One region of the Streptomyces sp. BBFR25 genome, then DNA from elsewhere that is predicted to be linked to it. Evidence: riboswitches for the same ligand, from Rfam matches in the RefSeq annotation. Region 1 holds a riboswitch; the other holds the start of a gene.
The links. Region 1 has a riboswitch for glycine ahead of gcvT (glycine cleavage system aminomethyltransferase GcvT). Riboswitches for the same ligand answer to the same signal wherever they lie in the genome.

Region 1 (7,980 bases):
GGCCCCGCTCCACTCGCCGCCGAGCGCGAAGCCCTGCGCGAGCCGCATCAGCACGAGCAGCGCGGTGGCGACCCAGCCGGCCTGGGCGTAGGTCGGCAGGGCGCCGATGAGGAAGGTGGCGATGCCCATGGTGAGCAGCGAGACGACCAGCGTCTTCTTGCGGCCGAGCCGGTCGCCGAGGTGTCCGAAGAAGACGGCGCCGATCGGCCGGGCGACCATCGCGGCGCCGAAGACCGCGAACGACGACAGCAGGGCCGTGGTGGGGTCGCTGCTCGGGAAGAAGAGCTTCGGGAAGACGAGGACGGCGGCGGTCGCGTAGATGTAGAAGTCGTAGAACTCGATCGTCGTGCCCATGAGGCTGGCGATGAGGACCCGGGACCGGGGGTTGACGGGTGGCTGGGACGCTGGGCCGGAGGCTGGTGCGGGCATGGCTCGGTCTTTCACGCGCGAAACATGGGCCCTGCAACGATCTCAGTCGTCTTGTTTTTCGGAAAGCGGATGTCACGATGTGAGACAGCCGCTGTCTGTGTCCTCAGCACTCGATGATGTTCACCGCGAGCCCGCCCCGCGCCGTCTCCTTGTACTTGACCGACATGTCGGCGCCGGTGTCCTTCATGGTCTTGATGACCTTGTCGAGGGACACCTTGTGGGAGCCGTCGCCGCGCATCGCCATCCGGGCCGCCGTGACCGCCTTGACCGCGGCCATGCCGTTGCGCTCGATGCAGGGGATCTGGACCAGGCCGCCGACCGGGTCGCAGGTGAGGCCGAGGTTGTGCTCCATGCCGATCTCGGCGGCGTTCTCCACCTGCTCCGGGGTGCCGCCCAGCACCTCGGCGAGGGCGCCGGCCGCCATCGAGCAGGCGGAGCCGACCTCGCCCTGGCAGCCGACCTCGGCGCCGGAGATGGAGGCGTTCTCCTTGAAGAGCATGCCGATGGCGCCCGCGGCGAGCAGGAAGCGGACCACGCCGTCCTCGTCGGCGCCGGGCACGAAGTTCATGTAGTAGTGCAGGACCGCCGGGATGATGCCGGCCGCGCCGTTGGTGGGGGCGGTGACGACCCGGCCGCCGGCCGCGTTCTCCTCGTTCACGGCCATGGCGTAGAGGGTGATCCACTCCATGGACAGGGCCAGCGGGTCGCCCTCGGAGCGCAGCTTGCGCGCGGTGTTGGCGGCGCGGCGGCGGACCTTCAGGCCGCCCGGCAGGATGCCCTCGCGGGTCATGCCGCGCTCCACGCACGCCCGCATCACCCGCCAGATCTCCAGCAGGCCCTCGCGGATCTCGTCCTCGTCGCGCCAGGCCCGCTCGTTCTCCAGCATCAGGGCGGAGATGGACAGGCCCGTCTCCTTGGCCAGGCGCAGCAGCTCGTCGCCGGTGCGGAAGGGGTACTTGAGCACCGTGTCGTCGAGCACGATCCGGTCGGCGCCCACCGCGTCCTCGTCGACGACGAAGCCGCCGCCGACCGAGTAGTAGGTCTTGGTCAGCACCTCGGTGCCCTCGGCGTCGTACGCCCACAGCGTCATGCCGTTGGCGTGGTAGGGGAGGGCCTTGCGGCGGTGCAGGACCATGTCGTCGTCGTAGGAGAAGGAGATCTCGTGCTCGGCGAGGAGGCGGAGGCGGCCCGAGGTCCTGATCGTCTCGACGCGCTCGTCGGCCGTCTCCACGTCGACCGTGCGCGGGGAGTCGCCCTCCAGACCGAGGAGCACCGCCTTGGGGGTGCCGTGGCCGTGGCCGGTGGCGCCGAGCGAGCCGTACAGCTCGGCGCGGACCGAGGCGACGGAGTCCAGCAGCTCCTCGTTGCGCAGGCGGCGGGCGAACATGCGGGCCGCGCGCATCGGGCCGACCGTGTGGGAGCTCGACGGGCCGATGCCGATCGAGAACAGGTCGAAGACCGAGATGGCCACGGGGACTCCTCAGAACGGGGGTGGTGCGGAGGGGGTGCCGAGGGGCGGGGCGCCCGGCCGCTTGTGGCGGATGCGGCGCCCCACCCCTCGGGCGCGGTGTCTACTTGTTCAGACCCGGGTACAGCGGGTGCTTGTCGGCCAGGGCCTTCACCCGGGCCTTGAGGGCCTGGGTGTCGTAGGACGGCTTCAGCGCCTCGGCGATCACGTCCGCGACCTCGGCGAAGTCCTCGGCGGTGAAGCCGCGGGTCGCCAGGGCCGGCGTACCGATGCGCAGACCGGAGGTCACCATCGGCGGACGCGGGTCGTTCGGGACGGCGTTGCGGTTGACCGTGATGCCGACCTCGTGGAGGCGGTCCTCGGCCTGCTGTCCGTCCAGCTCGGAGTCGCGCAGGTCGACCAGGACCAGGTGCACGTCCGTGCCTCCGGTCAGGACGGACACGCCCGCCGCCTTCGCGTCGTCCCGCACCAGGCGCTCGGCCAGGATGCGGGCACCCTCCAGCGTACGGCCCTGGCGCTCCTTGAAGTCCTCGCTCGCGGCGACCTTGAAGGCGACGGCCTTGGCGGCCACCACGTGCTCCAGCGGGCCACCCTGCTGACCGGGGAAGACGGCGGAGTTGATCTTCTTGGCCAGCTCGGCCGTGGAGAGGATCACACCGCCGCGCGGGCCGCCCAGCGTCTTGTGGGTGGTGGTGGTGACGACGTGGGCGTGCGGCACCGGGTTCGGGTGCAGGCCCGCCGCGACCAGACCGGCGAAGTGCGCCATGTCGACCATGAGGTACGCGCCGACCTCGTCCGCGACCTTGCGGAACGCGGCGAAGTCCAGCTGACGCGGGTAGGCCGACCAGCCGGCCACGATCAGCTTCGGCCTGGTCTCCTTGGCGAGGCGCTCCACCTCGGCCATGTCGACCTGGCCGTCGTCGCCGACGTGGTAGGGGACGACGTTGTAGAGCTTGCCGGAGAAGTTGATCTTCATGCCGTGGGTCAGGTGCCCGCCGTGGGCGAGGTTCAGACCCATGATCGTGTCGCCCGGCTTGAGCAGCGCGAACATCGCGGCCGCGTTGGCCTGGGCGCCCGAGTGCGGCTGCACGTTGGCGTGCTCGGCGCCGAAGAGCGCCTTGACCCGGTCGATGGCGATCTGCTCGACCACGTCGACGTGCTCGCAGCCGCCGTAGTAGCGGCGGCCGGGGTAGCCCTCGGCGTACTTGTTGGTGAGGACCGAGCCCTGGGCCTCCATGACCGCGACCGGGGCGAAGTTCTCCGAGGCGATCATCTCGAGGGTGGACTGCTGGCGGTCCAGCTCGGCGTCGACGGCGGCGGCGACGTCGGGGTCCAGCTCGTGCAGGGGTGTGTTCAGAAGCGACATGCGGTCGGGACTCCTCAGCCGGCGGTGAAGGCGGTGTACTCGTCGGCGGAGAGCAGGTCGGCCGGCTCGTCCGAGATCCGCACCTTGAACAGCCAGCCGCCCTCGAAGGGGGCGCTGTTCACCAGCGACGGGTCGTTGACGACGTCCTCGTTGACCTCGGTGATCTCGCCGGAGACGGGCGAGTACAGGTCGGAGACGGACTTGGTCGACTCCAGTTCGCCGCAGGTCTCGCCCGCGGTCACCGAGTCGCCGACCTCGGGAAGCTGCACGAAGACGACGTCACCGAGCGCGTTGGCCGCGTGCTCCGTGATGCCGACCGTCGAGACGCCGTCCTCGGCGCCCGACAGCCACTCGTGCTCCTTGCTGTAGCGCAGCTGCTGGGGGTTGCTCATGGCCTGAATTCTCCTGTACGCGAGGAAGTGGCTGGTGAAGGGGGTGGTGGGGCGGTACGTCACACGGCGGCGACGCCGCCCGGGACACAGGGGGCCGGCGCCGCCCAGTGTCTACTTCTGGCGCTTGTAGAACGGCAGCGCCACGACCTCGTACGGCTCGTGGCTGCCCCGGATGTCCACACCGACACCCTCCGTGCCCGGGGCCGCGTGCGCGGGGTCGACGTACGCCATGGCGATCGGCTTGCCCAGCGTCGGGGACGGGGCGCCGGAGGTCACCTCGCCGATCACCTCGCCGCCGGCGACGACCGGGTACCCGGCGCGCGGCACCCGGCGGCCCTCGGCGACCAGGCCGACCAGGACCCGGGGCGGCTCGGAAGCGGCGCGCTCGGCGGCCTCGGCCAGCGCGGCGCGCCCGACGAAGTCGCCCTCCTTCTCGAACTTCACCACCCGGCCCAGACCGGCGTCGAACGGCGTCAGCGCGGTCGACAGCTCGTTGCCGTACAGCGGCATGCCCGCCTCCAGGCGGAGCGTGTCCCGGCAGGACAGGCCGCACGGGATCAGCCCGGCGCCCTCGCCCGCCCGGGTCAGCGCCTGCCACAGCTCGACGGCGTGCTCCGGCTTCACGAACAGCTCGAAGCCGTCCTCGCCGGTGTAGCCGGTGCGCGCGATCAGCGCCGGGACCCCGGCGACCGTGCCGGGCAGCCCGGCGTAGTACTTCAGGCCGTCCAGGTCGGCGTCGGTGAGCGAGGCGAGGATGCCCGGGGACTCCGGGCCCTGCACGGCGAGCAGCGCGTAGGAGTCCCGGTCGTCGCGCACCTCGGCCTCGAAGCCCGCCGCCCGCTCGGTCAGCGCGTCCAGCACGACCTGGGCGTTGGAGGCGTTGGCGACCACCATGTAGTGAGAAGAGGCGGCCTGGGCTTCTCCCAGCCGGTAGACGATCAGGTCGTCCAGGATGCCGCCGTCCTCGCGGCAGATCATGGTGTAGCGGGCCCGGCCCGGCTTCACGCTGCCGATGTTGCCGACCAGCGCGTGGTTCAGCAGCTCGGCCGCCTGCGGCCCGGTGACGGTGATCTCACCCATGTGCGAGAGGTCGAAGAGACCGGCGCGGGTGCGCACCGCGACGTGTTCCTCGCGCTCGGAGCCGTAGCGCAGGGGCATGTCCCAGCCGGCGAAGTCGGTCATCGTCGCGCCCAGTGCGCGATGCGTGGCATCGAGCGCGGTACGGCGCAGTTCGGTACTGCTCATCGGTCGGTCGTCTCCCAGGACAGGACGGGGCGAGGTCGGTCCTCCCCATCTGTCATCGGAACCTGAGAGGTTCGCCACGGCCACCGGAGTACGGCGATCAGGGCTTGCACCTTGGGTGGGACCGCCGTCGGGGGCGGTCCGCTTTTCAGATGTGCCTCGCCCGCGCGGTAACGGGGCCTGAGAGATTCAAGGGAGGGACTTGCTCCTTCGGCGCCCCGGCGCGGCCGGGGACTCTCCCGCGCGGATTCAAACGGCCGGTATGCAGTTGGCGCCGCCATCATTGCACGCCCGGCTCATCCGTGGCAGACCGTGATCTGTAACCGGCTTGTGGCAGTAAGCGAACGAAAACGCGAGACCCGCGCATTACCTTCTCTTTACACTCGACGGGGAGGTACTCGTGTACCGCCCCAGGGGAGGACGATCACGGTGAACAGGACCACGGCGTACGCCACGACCTCCGGACTCGCGCTGCCCAAGCAGCCCGCCGCTCCGGCCCCCGAGGCATGCGCCCCACTGACCGCACCCGTCGTCCGCGATCTGCGGGACCGCGACGGCCGCAGCCCGCACGCCCTGCTCTTCGGACCCCGGGACCTGGTGGTGATCACCGGCCTGCCCGGCAGCGGCAAGTCCACGCTGATGCGGCGCACCGTGCGCGGCGGCCGCATCGACTCCCAGGACACCCGCGACCGCTGGGACCGCCGCATGCCGCGCTTCCTGCCGTACGCGCTCTACCGCCCGCTCGTCCGCCTCGCCCACTACGCGGGGCTGCGCCGCGCGCTGCGCTCCGGCGAGGGCGTCGTCGTGCACGACTGCGGCACCCAGGCCTGGGTGCGCGCCTGGCTGGCCCGCGAGGCCCGCCGCCGGGAGGGCACCCTGCACCTGCTGCTCCTCGACGTCGCTCCCGGCGAGGCCCTGGCCGGCCAGCGCGAGCGCGGCCGCGGCGTCTCGCGGTACGCGTTCCTGCGGCACCGCACGGCCAACTCCCGCCTGCTGCGCGAGGTGACCGAAGGCACCCTGCCCGCCGGCTGCGCCTCGGCGGTCGTCCTCGACCGGGCGGCGGCCGACACCCTCCGCCGCATCGCCTTCACGGGGTGACGCAGGGTAGGGCCCCGGGATCGAACGGGTTAGCCTTTCAGCCACGAACGGCGGTACCAGGCAGGCGGTAGGTAGGCAGATGGACTTCCCGGCACAGGCGCACCCCCACCCGCACGGCGGATGGCCAGGCAACGAGCTGGAGGAGGTGCTGTCCGCCTCCCTCGGTATCCCCTCGGCCGGTGGCCGGATCGTGGAGGTTCTCGGCCGCAGCTTCCTGTGGATACCCCTGCCCAACGGCGGCGGCCCGCACAGCGGCCCCCTCGACCTGCCCTCGCTGGAGATCGACGGCCAGGCGTACGTGCCGGTGTTCAGCTCCGAGGAGCAGTTGCGCCAGGTCGCGGGGGCGCACATGGCGTACACCATCGCCCCCGCCGCGGAGTTCGCCCGCGGCCTGCCCCCGCAGGTCGGCATCGCGGTGAACCCGGAGGGCGTGGTCGGCATCCCGCTGCCGCCGCCCGCCGTGGCCGAGCTGTGCCGGGCCGGACGCACGCCGCTGGACGGGCCCTCCTCCGGCGGCCGGGTCCGCCTCTTCGAGCCGGACTGGCAGGACGACCCGGTGGACTTCCTGGCCGCGGCCTCCGCCGAGTTCGCCGCCATCGGCGTCGTACGCAGCGCGCGCCGCTGCCTGGCCGCCGTCGAGACCGCCGACCCGGTCCTGTTCGTCGGCGTCGAACTCACCCACTGGGAGGGCGACGCCCGCGCCCTCCCCCTGGACGCCCTCGGCCGAGCCCTCGCCAAGTCCCCCTTGAAATGGCAGGTCAACCTGATCCTCCTGGAGGCGGCCCAGGACCCGGTCTGCGACTGGATGCGCGAAAAGGTCAGGCCGTTCTACAACAGCGGCCTGTAAACGCCGGTTGGGAGAACTCACCCAGGGGCGCGGGGAACGGCGCGATCAACCACGACGAAACCCGCACCCGCCGGACGGCAAGGAGCCCCGAGCTCCTAGGCACCCCCGCACCCGGCGGAGCCTTAAGCTGGACCCGACACCGGGGGAACTCTCGAAGGGGCGATACACGTGAGCGCCAGCGGCACCACGACCGGACAGGTCGAGCACATGCTGCGCCAGGTGACGCCCGGGCGCTACGACGCCTACGAGGCCCTGCTGCGCGCCCTCGCCACCCCCGCCTCCGGCCAGGTCTGGATGCTGCTGTGGCACGGCCAGGCCGGCTCTCCGGACGCCCAGTACGGGAACATGGAGGTCGAAGGCTACGGCTACGCGCCCTGCGTCACCTCCGCCCAGGAGCTGTCGGCCAGCGGCTGGAACCGGTCGTACGAAGTGGTCGACGGCCTGGAGGTCGCCCGCGCCCTCTACCCGGACCACTACGGCCTCTGGCTCAACCCGCACGCCCCCGGCGGCGGCGTCGGCATTCCCTGGCTCGACCTGCGCCGCATCGCCTCCGGCCTGGACCGCCAGCCCGCCGGGCCCCTGCGGCTGTCCGAACCGGCCATCGAGATCCCGCAGTTCTACGCCCTGCTCGCGCAGAACGCCCACCGCACCCCGGCGGTCCGCGCGCTGCGCCGTGCCTGGGTGCAGCCGGCGCTGGGGGCGCCGTACCTCGCCATCGGTCTGGACGTGTACGACACCTCCCCGCCGGCCGTCGACGCGGTGCGCGCGATGATGCAGCAGTCCGTCGGCGCGGTGCCGGACGGGCTGCCGGTGTCGACGGTGGCGATGACCGACGCCCACGACCCGGTCGCCCTGTGGCTGCGTGCCAACGCGCGCCCGTTCTACGACCGCGAGGCCCACGCGGCCGCCCCCGCCCAGGCGCCGGCGGGCGGGTACGGATACCCTCCGGCCGGTAGCCGGTACTGAGGGCCGCGGGGTTCGCGGACCCCGCGGACCCCTGCCGGAAGAGGCGATCTTCGCGCGTAGATGACGACGCAAAGCACCCTCTTGTCCCCGATGTCCCAACTCGCCCGTGTCCGGCCCCCGTTACCCACTGTCCGGATAACGGAACACCTCAAACAGCATCACGGTTGCGCAT
Region 2 (7,980 bases), 4.3 Mb from region 1:
GACAGCGCGGACGGGCTGTACCTGCATGCGCTGGAGGAGAGCTACGGCATCCGGACCGCCATCTCCGTCGCCGACGACCTCAAGCTGCCGGCCGCACCGAGTGTGATCGTACGTACAGCACAGCCGATAACCGAGAAGGGCACATCGTGATCGCCGTACTGGGCCTCGTCGTGGGAGTCGTGGCCGGATTGCTGGTCCGGCCCGAGGTGCCGGCGGCCGTGGAGCCGTATCTGCCGATCGCCGTCGTGGCGGCGCTGGACGCCGTCTTCGGTGGTCTGCGGGCCATGCTCGACGGCATCTTCGACGACAAGGTCTTCGTGGTGTCGTTCCTGTCCAACGTGGTGGTGGCCGCGCTGATCGTGTTCCTGGGCGACAAGCTGGGCGTCGGTGCCCAGCTGTCCACCGGCGTCGTGGTGGTCCTCGGCATCCGCATCTTCTCCAACGCGGCGGCGATCCGACGCCACGTCTTCCGGGCGTGAGGCCGATGAGCGACCACGAGGAGCGGCCCGCGCACCGGCTGCGCAAGGAGCTGCCCGACGAAGTGCCGCCCTCGCCGTCCGCGGCCGGGGAGGACCGGGGAGGCGCACGGCCGGAGCGGAACGGAGTGACCGGCAGGCAGCGGCTCCTGAAGGGGCTGTGGCCGCCTCGCCTGACACGGGCACAACTCATCGTCGCCCTGCTCCTGTTCGGGCTCGGATTCGGCCTTGCGGTCCAGGTGGCGTCCAACAGTGACAGCGACAGCGCACTGCGTGGCGCCCGCCAGGAGGATCTGGTCCGCATCCTCGATGAACTGGACGACCGAACTCAGCGTCTTGAAGACGAGAAACAGGGTCTCGAGAAGCAGCGCGACGAGCTGGAGAACAGTTCCGACCAGGCGGAGGAGGCCCGCAAGCAGACGCTCGAGAAGGAGCGGCAACTGGGCATCCTCGCGGGCACCGTGGCCGCGCAGGGGCCCGGCATCACGGTGACCATCGAGGACACGAAGGGGACGGTCGAGGCGGACATGCTGCTCGACGCGATCCAGGAGCTGCGCGCGGCGGGTGCGGAGGCGATCCAGGTGAACGGGGTACGGGTCGTCGCCGGCACGTACCTCGCGGACGCCGACAAGTCCGTCAGCGTCGACGGGAACAAGATCAACGCGCCCTATCGTTTCCAGGTCATCGGCAAGCCGCAGGACCTCGAACCGGCTCTCAACATTCCTGGAGGAGTGGTGCAGACTCTGGAGAAGGAACAGGCCACCGTTACTGTTGAGCGGTCGAGCAAGATCGTCGTGGACGCCTTGCGAGCGGCGGAGCGGCCTGACTACGCTCGGTCGTCCTCCCAGTGAACCGACGGTGCATGGGGGACGTCCGGCGAGGGCATGAGGTTGCGGGGGGTCGGCGCACCGATTGGGTGGTGCGTGGTGGAAACTGTCTGGTGGAGACGGACGTTGTGAAGGTGTCCGGGTCGGCCAGTGCGTTCAGTAAGGGTTCGTCCTGCCCCACGGGCGGGTCTGTTTCGGTCAAGGGGAATCGCCCGTGAAGTTGTTTGCGAAGTTGTTCGGCAAGAGCGCGCGAGAGGGCAGCGGCGACAACGCGACCGCCCGTCATCGCGCACAGCCCGACGCGGAGGGCCGACGCCCGATGTACCGGGACCAGGTGGGTGGTCCGGGCGCGCCGTCTGTTGACCCTGCTCAGTCCGGCGGCATAGGTTTCGGCCAGCCCTCGGCCGCAGGTCCGGGTGGAGGGTTCAATCCCGACCCGTACGCGTCGAACGCCCCGGCGGGGCAGCCGCGGCAGGAGGATCCGTCCATGTCGGCCCTGGTGTGTACGAGGTGCGGCAACCGCAACGCGGAGAACAGCCGCTTCTGCTCCAACTGCGGCGCTCCGCTGCGGCCCGGGGCGGTCCCGGAGCGCGCGTCCGAGACGACCTCCACGATCTCCATCTCCGGCCTGGAGGCCTACGACGCGGAGGTCACCGGCCAGACGGCGGTGCCGGCGCTCTCCCCCGAGGCGCAGGCGGCCGTGGACGCGCTGCCGCTGGGCTCCGCGCTCCTGGTCGTGCGGCGCGGTCCGAACTCGGGCAGCCGCTTCCTGCTGGACGGCGAGCTGACGACCGCCGGTCGTCACCCGCAGAGCGACATCTTCCTGGACGACGTGACGGTCTCGCGTCGGCACGTGGAGTTCCGCCGCAGCCCGGACGGTTCGTTCACGGTCGCCGACGTCGGCAGCCTGAACGGCACGTACGTCAACCGGGAGCGCATCGACCAGGTCGCCCTGTCGAACGGTGACGAGGTGCAGATCGGCAAGTACCGGCTGGTGTTCTACGCGAGCCAGCGGGGTTACTGACCCGCCCCCGGGCGGCCCGCCCGGGGAACCTCCAGGGAAGGTCCATGTTTCAAACACCGAGCGGCGGTGCCGGGCAAGGCGCCGCCGTCACGGACAGTGGGCTGATGAGCATCGGCGCAGTGCTGAACGCGCTGCGTGACGAGTTCCCCGACATCACCATCTCCAAGATCCGTTTCCTGGAGTCGGAGGGCCTCGTCGAGCCGCGGCGGACCCCGGCCGGGTATCGCAAGTTCAGCGCGCACGACGTCGAGCGCCTCGGCCACGTGCTGCGCATGCAGCGGGACCACTATCTGCCGCTCAAGGTCATCCGCGAGCATCTGGACGCCGTGGAGCGCGGCGAGGCCGTCGCGCTGCCCCGGGTCGGCCGGCAGCGGGACGGCGAGCCCGTAACGGAGTCCGCCGAGAGCCCCACCGTGGCCCGGATCGGGCGGGACGAGCTGCTCGCCACGGCCGGGATCGGTGACCAGGAGCTGAAGGAGTGGGAGTCGTACGGACTCCTCGCCCCGCTGCCCGACGGTGCGTACGACGCCGAGGCGGTCACGGTGGCGTCCTTGGTCGTGCAGCTGGGACGCTTCGGCATCGAGCCGCGGCACCTGCGGGTGATGAAGGCCGCCGCCGACCGGGAGGCCGGGCTGGTGGACCAGGTGGTGGCCCCGCTGAAACGGCACCGCAACCCGCAGACCAGGGCACACGCGGAGGCCCGCACCAAGGAGCTGGCCGGGCTGGCGGTGCGGCTGCACGCCGCATTGGTGCAGACCGCCCTGGGCGTGCGGCTGCCCTGAGACGAGCGGGACCGCGGATCCGGATCACCGACCCGATCCAGACCCGGATCGCCCACCCGATCCCGGCCCGACTACCCAAACGTCCCGGGCACGGCCTAGGGTTGCTGTGTGAACGAGCTCGATGTCGTAGGTGTCCGGGTCGAGATGCCCTCCAACCAGCCGATCGTGCTGCTGCGCGAGGTGGGCGGCGACCGTTACCTTCCCATCTGGATCGGACCTGGGGAGGCGACGGCGATCGCCTTCGCCCAGCAGGGCATGGCGCCCGCGCGGCCGCTGACCCACGACCTGTTCAAGGACGTGCTGGAAGCCGTCGGCCAGGAGCTCACGGAAGTGCGCATCACCGACCTGCGGGACGGCGTCTTCTACGCCGAGCTGGTCTTCGCGAGCGGGGTCGAGGTCAGTGCCAGGCCGTCCGACGCCATAGCGCTGGCCCTGCGCACCGGTACGCCGATCTACGGAAGCGACACGGTCCTCGACGACGCCGGCATCGCCATTCCGGACGAGCAGGAGGACGAGGTGGAGAAGTTCCGCGAGTTCCTCGACCAGATCTCGCCCGAGGACTTCGGGACCAGCAACCAGTGAGACGCGGCCCCGTCCGCGCACATCCGGCTAGCCTTTCCCGGGAACAGGGCACGCGAAACCACTCGTAGGGTGATTATCACTCGGCGTGCCGAGTGTGGCGATCGTTGACGCACCCTTGGTGACTGCCTACCTTCGAGGAGGCAGGTCAAGGACGGAGGTCGGCGTGAGAATCAGCGGCGACGGTACGGTTGGGGGTGGCCCCGGGCACAGTCTCGGGGCAGGCGGTCCGTACCCGCCCCCGGGTTCCCGGTTGCGCGCGAGCGCGGGTCACGCCCAGCACGGTGGCGCGGCCGATCACGGTCCGCAGCGACCGGCGGGCGTGCCGACCAGCGGAGGGGCGGCGTCCATGGCGTCCGAGCAGATCGGCTATCGCGGCCCGACGGCCTGCGCGGCCGCCGGCATCACCTACCGGCAACTCGACTACTGGGCCCGCACCGGCCTCGTCGAGCCCAGCGTGCGGCCCGCGCACGGTTCCGGCACACAGCGCCTGTACAGCTTCCGCGACGTGGTCGTGCTGAAGATCGTCAAGCGCTTCCTCGACACCGGTGTCTCCCTGCAGAACATCCGCTCCGCCGTCCAGCACCTCAGGGAGCGCGGCTTTCGCGACCTGGAGCGCATGACGCTGATGAGCGACGGCGCCACCGTCTACGAGTGCACGTCTCCCGACGAGGTGCACGCCCTGCTCCAGGGCGGCCAGGGTGTCTTCGGGATCGCCGTCGGCGTGGTGTGGCGGGACGTGGAGAGCGCGCTGTCCCAGCTGCACGGGGAGCGGATCGACACGGGGGAGACCCTGGTCGGGCACAATCCGGCCGACGAGCTGGCCCGGCGGCGGAACAACCGGGCGGTCTGAACCGTACGCCGCCGCGGGGTTCCTCCGGCCGGTGATGGCGGGATTGTCAGTGGCGTAGGGCAGCATCGGGGATGTGAGAACCGCGCCCACGATCCTGCATCTCGACATGGATGCCTTCTTCGCCTCGGTGGAGCAGGCGTCCAAGCCGAGCCTGCGCGGGAAGGCCGTGGTGGTGGGTGGCCTCGGACCGCGCGGCGTGGTCGCCACCTGCTCGTACGAGGCGCGGGTGTTCGGCGTGCACTCCGCGATGCCGATGGGCCAGGCCCGCCGGCTCGCGCCGCACGCCGCCTACCTCGTTCCGCGCTTCGAGCTCTACCGGTCGATCAGCGAGCAGGTGATGCGGCTGCTGCGGGAGCTGTCGCCGCTGGTGGAGCCGCTGAGCCTGGACGAGGCCTTCGTGGACCTGGAGGCCGGCGGGACGGCCTGGGACGCGGAGTCGGCGCGGCTGGCCGGGGTGAAGCTGCGCACGGACATCCGCACCGCCACGGGCCTCACCGGGTCCGTGGGCCTCGCCGCCTCCAAGATGCTCGCCAAGATCGCCTCGGAGGAGGCGAAGCCCGACGGACTGGTGCTCATCCCGCCGGGGACGGAGCGGGCCATGCTGGAGCCGATGACCGTGCGGACGCTGCCCGGGGTGGGTCCGGCCACGGGTGACCACCTGCGGCGGGCCGGGATCACCACGGTCGGCGAGATCGCCGAGGCGGGCGAGGACGAGCTGGTGCGGCTGCTGGGCAAGGCGCACGGCCACGCCCTGTACGCCATGGCGCTGGCGCGGGACGAGCGGCCGGTGGTGGCCGAGCGGGAGACCAAGTCGGTGTCCGTCGAGGACACCTACGACGTGGACATCCACGACCGGGTGCGGGTCGGCGTCGAGGTGGGGCGGCTCGCGGACCGCTGCGTCCGGCGGCTGCGCGGCTCCGGTCTGTCCGGGCGGACCATCGTGCTCAAGGTGCGCCGCTACGACTTCTCCACGCTGACCCGCTCCGAGACCCTGCGCGGGCCCACCGACGACCCCGCGGTGGTGCGCGAGGCGGCGGCCAGACTGCTGGACTCGGTGGACACCACGGGCGGCGTACGGCTGCTCGGGGTCGGCGTCAGCGGCCTCGCCGACTACACGCAGGAGGACCTGTTCGCCCAGGCGGCGGGGGAGCGGGCCGACGAACCGGCCGAGGAGATCGAGACCCGGCCCGCCGAGGAGCACAGACCCTCGCCCACCGAGCGCCGGTGGGCGGCGGGGCACGACGTGCGGCACACGGAGCTGGGGCACGGCTGGGTGCAGGGCAGCGGCCTGGGGCGGGTCACTGTGCGGTTCGAGACGCCGTACTCGGAGGTCGGGCGGGTGCGGACCTTTCCGGTGGACGACCCCGAGCTGACCCCCGCGGACCCGCTGCCGCTGGTCGCCGCTGCGGAAGGCGCGGCGGGTCAGCCCTCGTCGTTGCCCCTGCCGGCCAGCTTGCCGAAGTCGTGGTCGGGAGGCGGGGGAGCGGCCGCCACGTCCAAGCCGTAGTGGTGGTAGAGCTGGAGTTCCTGCTCGGGCGAGAGGTGGCGGCCGACGCCGAAGTCGGGCGCCTCCTTGATCAGGGAGCGGTCGAAGGGCACGCGCAGGGTGCCGTCGACCAGCTCGCTGGGCTCCAGGGGGACGAAGGCGTCCCTGCTGAAGAGGCCGGTTCGTATCGCCGCCCACTCGGGGACGCCGGTGGCATCGTCGAGGTAGACCTCGTCCACGGTGCCGATCCTGGTGCCGTCGCGGTCGAACGCCTTGCGGCCGATCAGGTTCCGCGGATCGATGTCAGTACGCACGGGGCCCTCCACTTGATCGCACCACTGGGCCGCACTGGGGTCACACACCAGCCGCCTAATCATCCGTAAGTACTACAAAAGAGCACAAGTGGCAGGTCGGCCACTCGAAGTCCGTGCGGCGGCCTCGCTGGTACGCTGGCAAACGGCTGCTGACCCCGCGCGGGAGAGTCCTCCGGACACCATCGGAGGCGCCGAAGGAGCAAATCCTCCCCGGAATCTCTCAGGCTCACGTACCGCACGGACGAGGTCACTCTGGAAAGCAGGGCGGGTGTCGACGGCTTCCGCTCTCACCGACGGTGAAAGCCGGGAGGAGCCCCAGGGCTCGCCCGGTGAAGCTCTCAGGTTGAGATGACAGAGGGGGAGGCCGTCCGGGTACCCGCGCCGTGGTGCCCCTCGAAGGTCGTCAGACCAGGAGGCCTCCGCACATGACCGCCCATCGCACTCCGCTCTCCGAACTCGAACAGGCCATGCCCTTCGAGCAGCGCCACATCGGCCCCGACCACGAGGCCAGGGCCAAGATGCTCGCGCAGGTCGGTTACGGCTCGCTCGACGAACTGACGGCCGCCGCGGTGCCGGATGTGATCAAGAACGCCGACCGGCTGGATCTGCCGGGCGCGCGCTCCGAGGCCGAGGTGCTGGCCGAGCTGCGCTCCCTGGCCGACCGCAACCAGGTCCTCGACTCCATGATCGGCCTCGGCTACTACGGCACCTTCACCCCGCCGGTCATCCTGCGCAACGTCATGGAGAACCCGGCCTGGTACACGGCGTACACGCCCTACCAGCCGGAGATCTCCCAGGGCCGCCTGGAGGCCCTGCTGAACTTCCAGACGATGGTCGCCGAGCTGACCGGCCTGCCCACGTCGGGCGCCTCGCTGCTCGACGAGGGCACCGCCGCCGCCGAGGCGATGGCCCTCTCCCGGCGCATGGGCAAGAACAAGAAGGGCCTGTTCCTGGTCGACGCGGACACGCTGCCGCAGACCGTCGCCGTGATACAGACCCGTGCCGAGCCGACCGGCGTCGAGGTCGTCGTCGCCGACCTGAGCGAGGGCATCCCCGCCGAGGTCGCCGAGCGCGAGATCAACGGCGTCCTGCTCCAGTACCCGGGCGCCTCCGGAGCCGTCCGCGACATCAAGCCGGTGATCGACCGGGCGCACGAGCTGGGCGCGCTCGTCACCGTCGCCGCCGACCTGCTCGCGCTCACGCTGCTCACCTCGCCCGGCGAGCTGGGCGCGGACATCGCCGTCGGCACCACCCAGCGCTTCGGCGTACCGATGGGCTTCGGCGGACCGCACGCCGGCTACATGGCCGTGCACGAGAAGTTCGCCCGCAGCCTCCCCGGCCGCCTGGTCGGCGTCTCCGTGGACGCCGACGGCAACAAGGCCTACCGCCTGGCCCTGCAGACCCGCGAGCAGCACATCCGCCGCGAGAAGGCCACCAGCAACATCTGCACCGCGCAGGTGCTGCTCGCCGTCATGGCCGGCATGTACGCCGTCTACCACGGCCCCGAGGGCCTGCGGGCCATCGCCCGGCGCACCCACCGGTACGCCACCATCACCGCGGCCGGTCTCGCCGCCGGCGGCGTCGAGATCGTGCACGGCGCGTACTTCGACACGGTCACCGCGCGGGTGCCCGGCCGGGC

Region 2: linked by a shared signal. The riboswitch ahead of gcvP (aminomethyl-transferring glycine dehydrogenase) and the one ahead of gcvT (glycine cleavage system aminomethyltransferase GcvT) in region 1 are both predicted to bind glycine.

The regions. Positions count from the first base shown of each region.
Region 1 covers NZ_CP172447.1:5,890,234-5,898,213, forward strand. The annotation lists gene ACGH52_RS27015 (MFS transporter) at 1-429, opposite strand, end outside; gene ACGH52_RS27020 (L-serine ammonia-lyase) at 533-1,900, opposite strand; gene glyA (serine hydroxymethyltransferase) at 2,001-3,263, opposite strand; gene gcvH (glycine cleavage system protein GcvH) at 3,278-3,655, opposite strand; gene gcvT (glycine cleavage system aminomethyltransferase GcvT) at 3,767-4,900, opposite strand; glycine riboswitch at 5,056-5,149, opposite strand; gene ACGH52_RS27040 (AAA family ATPase) at 5,327-5,995, shown strand; gene ACGH52_RS27045 (enhanced serine sensitivity protein SseB) at 6,075-6,842, shown strand; gene ACGH52_RS27050 (enhanced serine sensitivity protein SseB C-terminal domain-containing protein) at 7,011-7,808, shown strand.
Region 2 covers NZ_CP172447.1:1,638,673-1,646,652, reverse strand. The annotation lists gene ACGH52_RS07400 (DUF881 domain-containing protein) at 1-150, shown strand, start outside; gene ACGH52_RS07395 (small basic family protein) at 147-479, shown strand; gene ACGH52_RS07390 (DUF881 domain-containing protein) at 485-1,327, shown strand; gene ACGH52_RS07385 (FHA domain-containing protein) at 1,476-2,327, shown strand; gene ACGH52_RS07380 (MerR family transcriptional regulator) at 2,372-3,109, shown strand; gene ACGH52_RS07375 (bifunctional nuclease family protein) at 3,218-3,691, shown strand; gene ACGH52_RS07370 (MerR family transcriptional regulator) at 3,855-4,541, shown strand; gene ACGH52_RS07365 (DNA polymerase IV) at 4,615-6,048, shown strand; gene ACGH52_RS07360 (PRC-barrel domain-containing protein) at 5,964-6,341, opposite strand; glycine riboswitch at 6,492-6,587, shown strand; gene gcvP (aminomethyl-transferring glycine dehydrogenase) at 6,767-7,980, shown strand, end outside.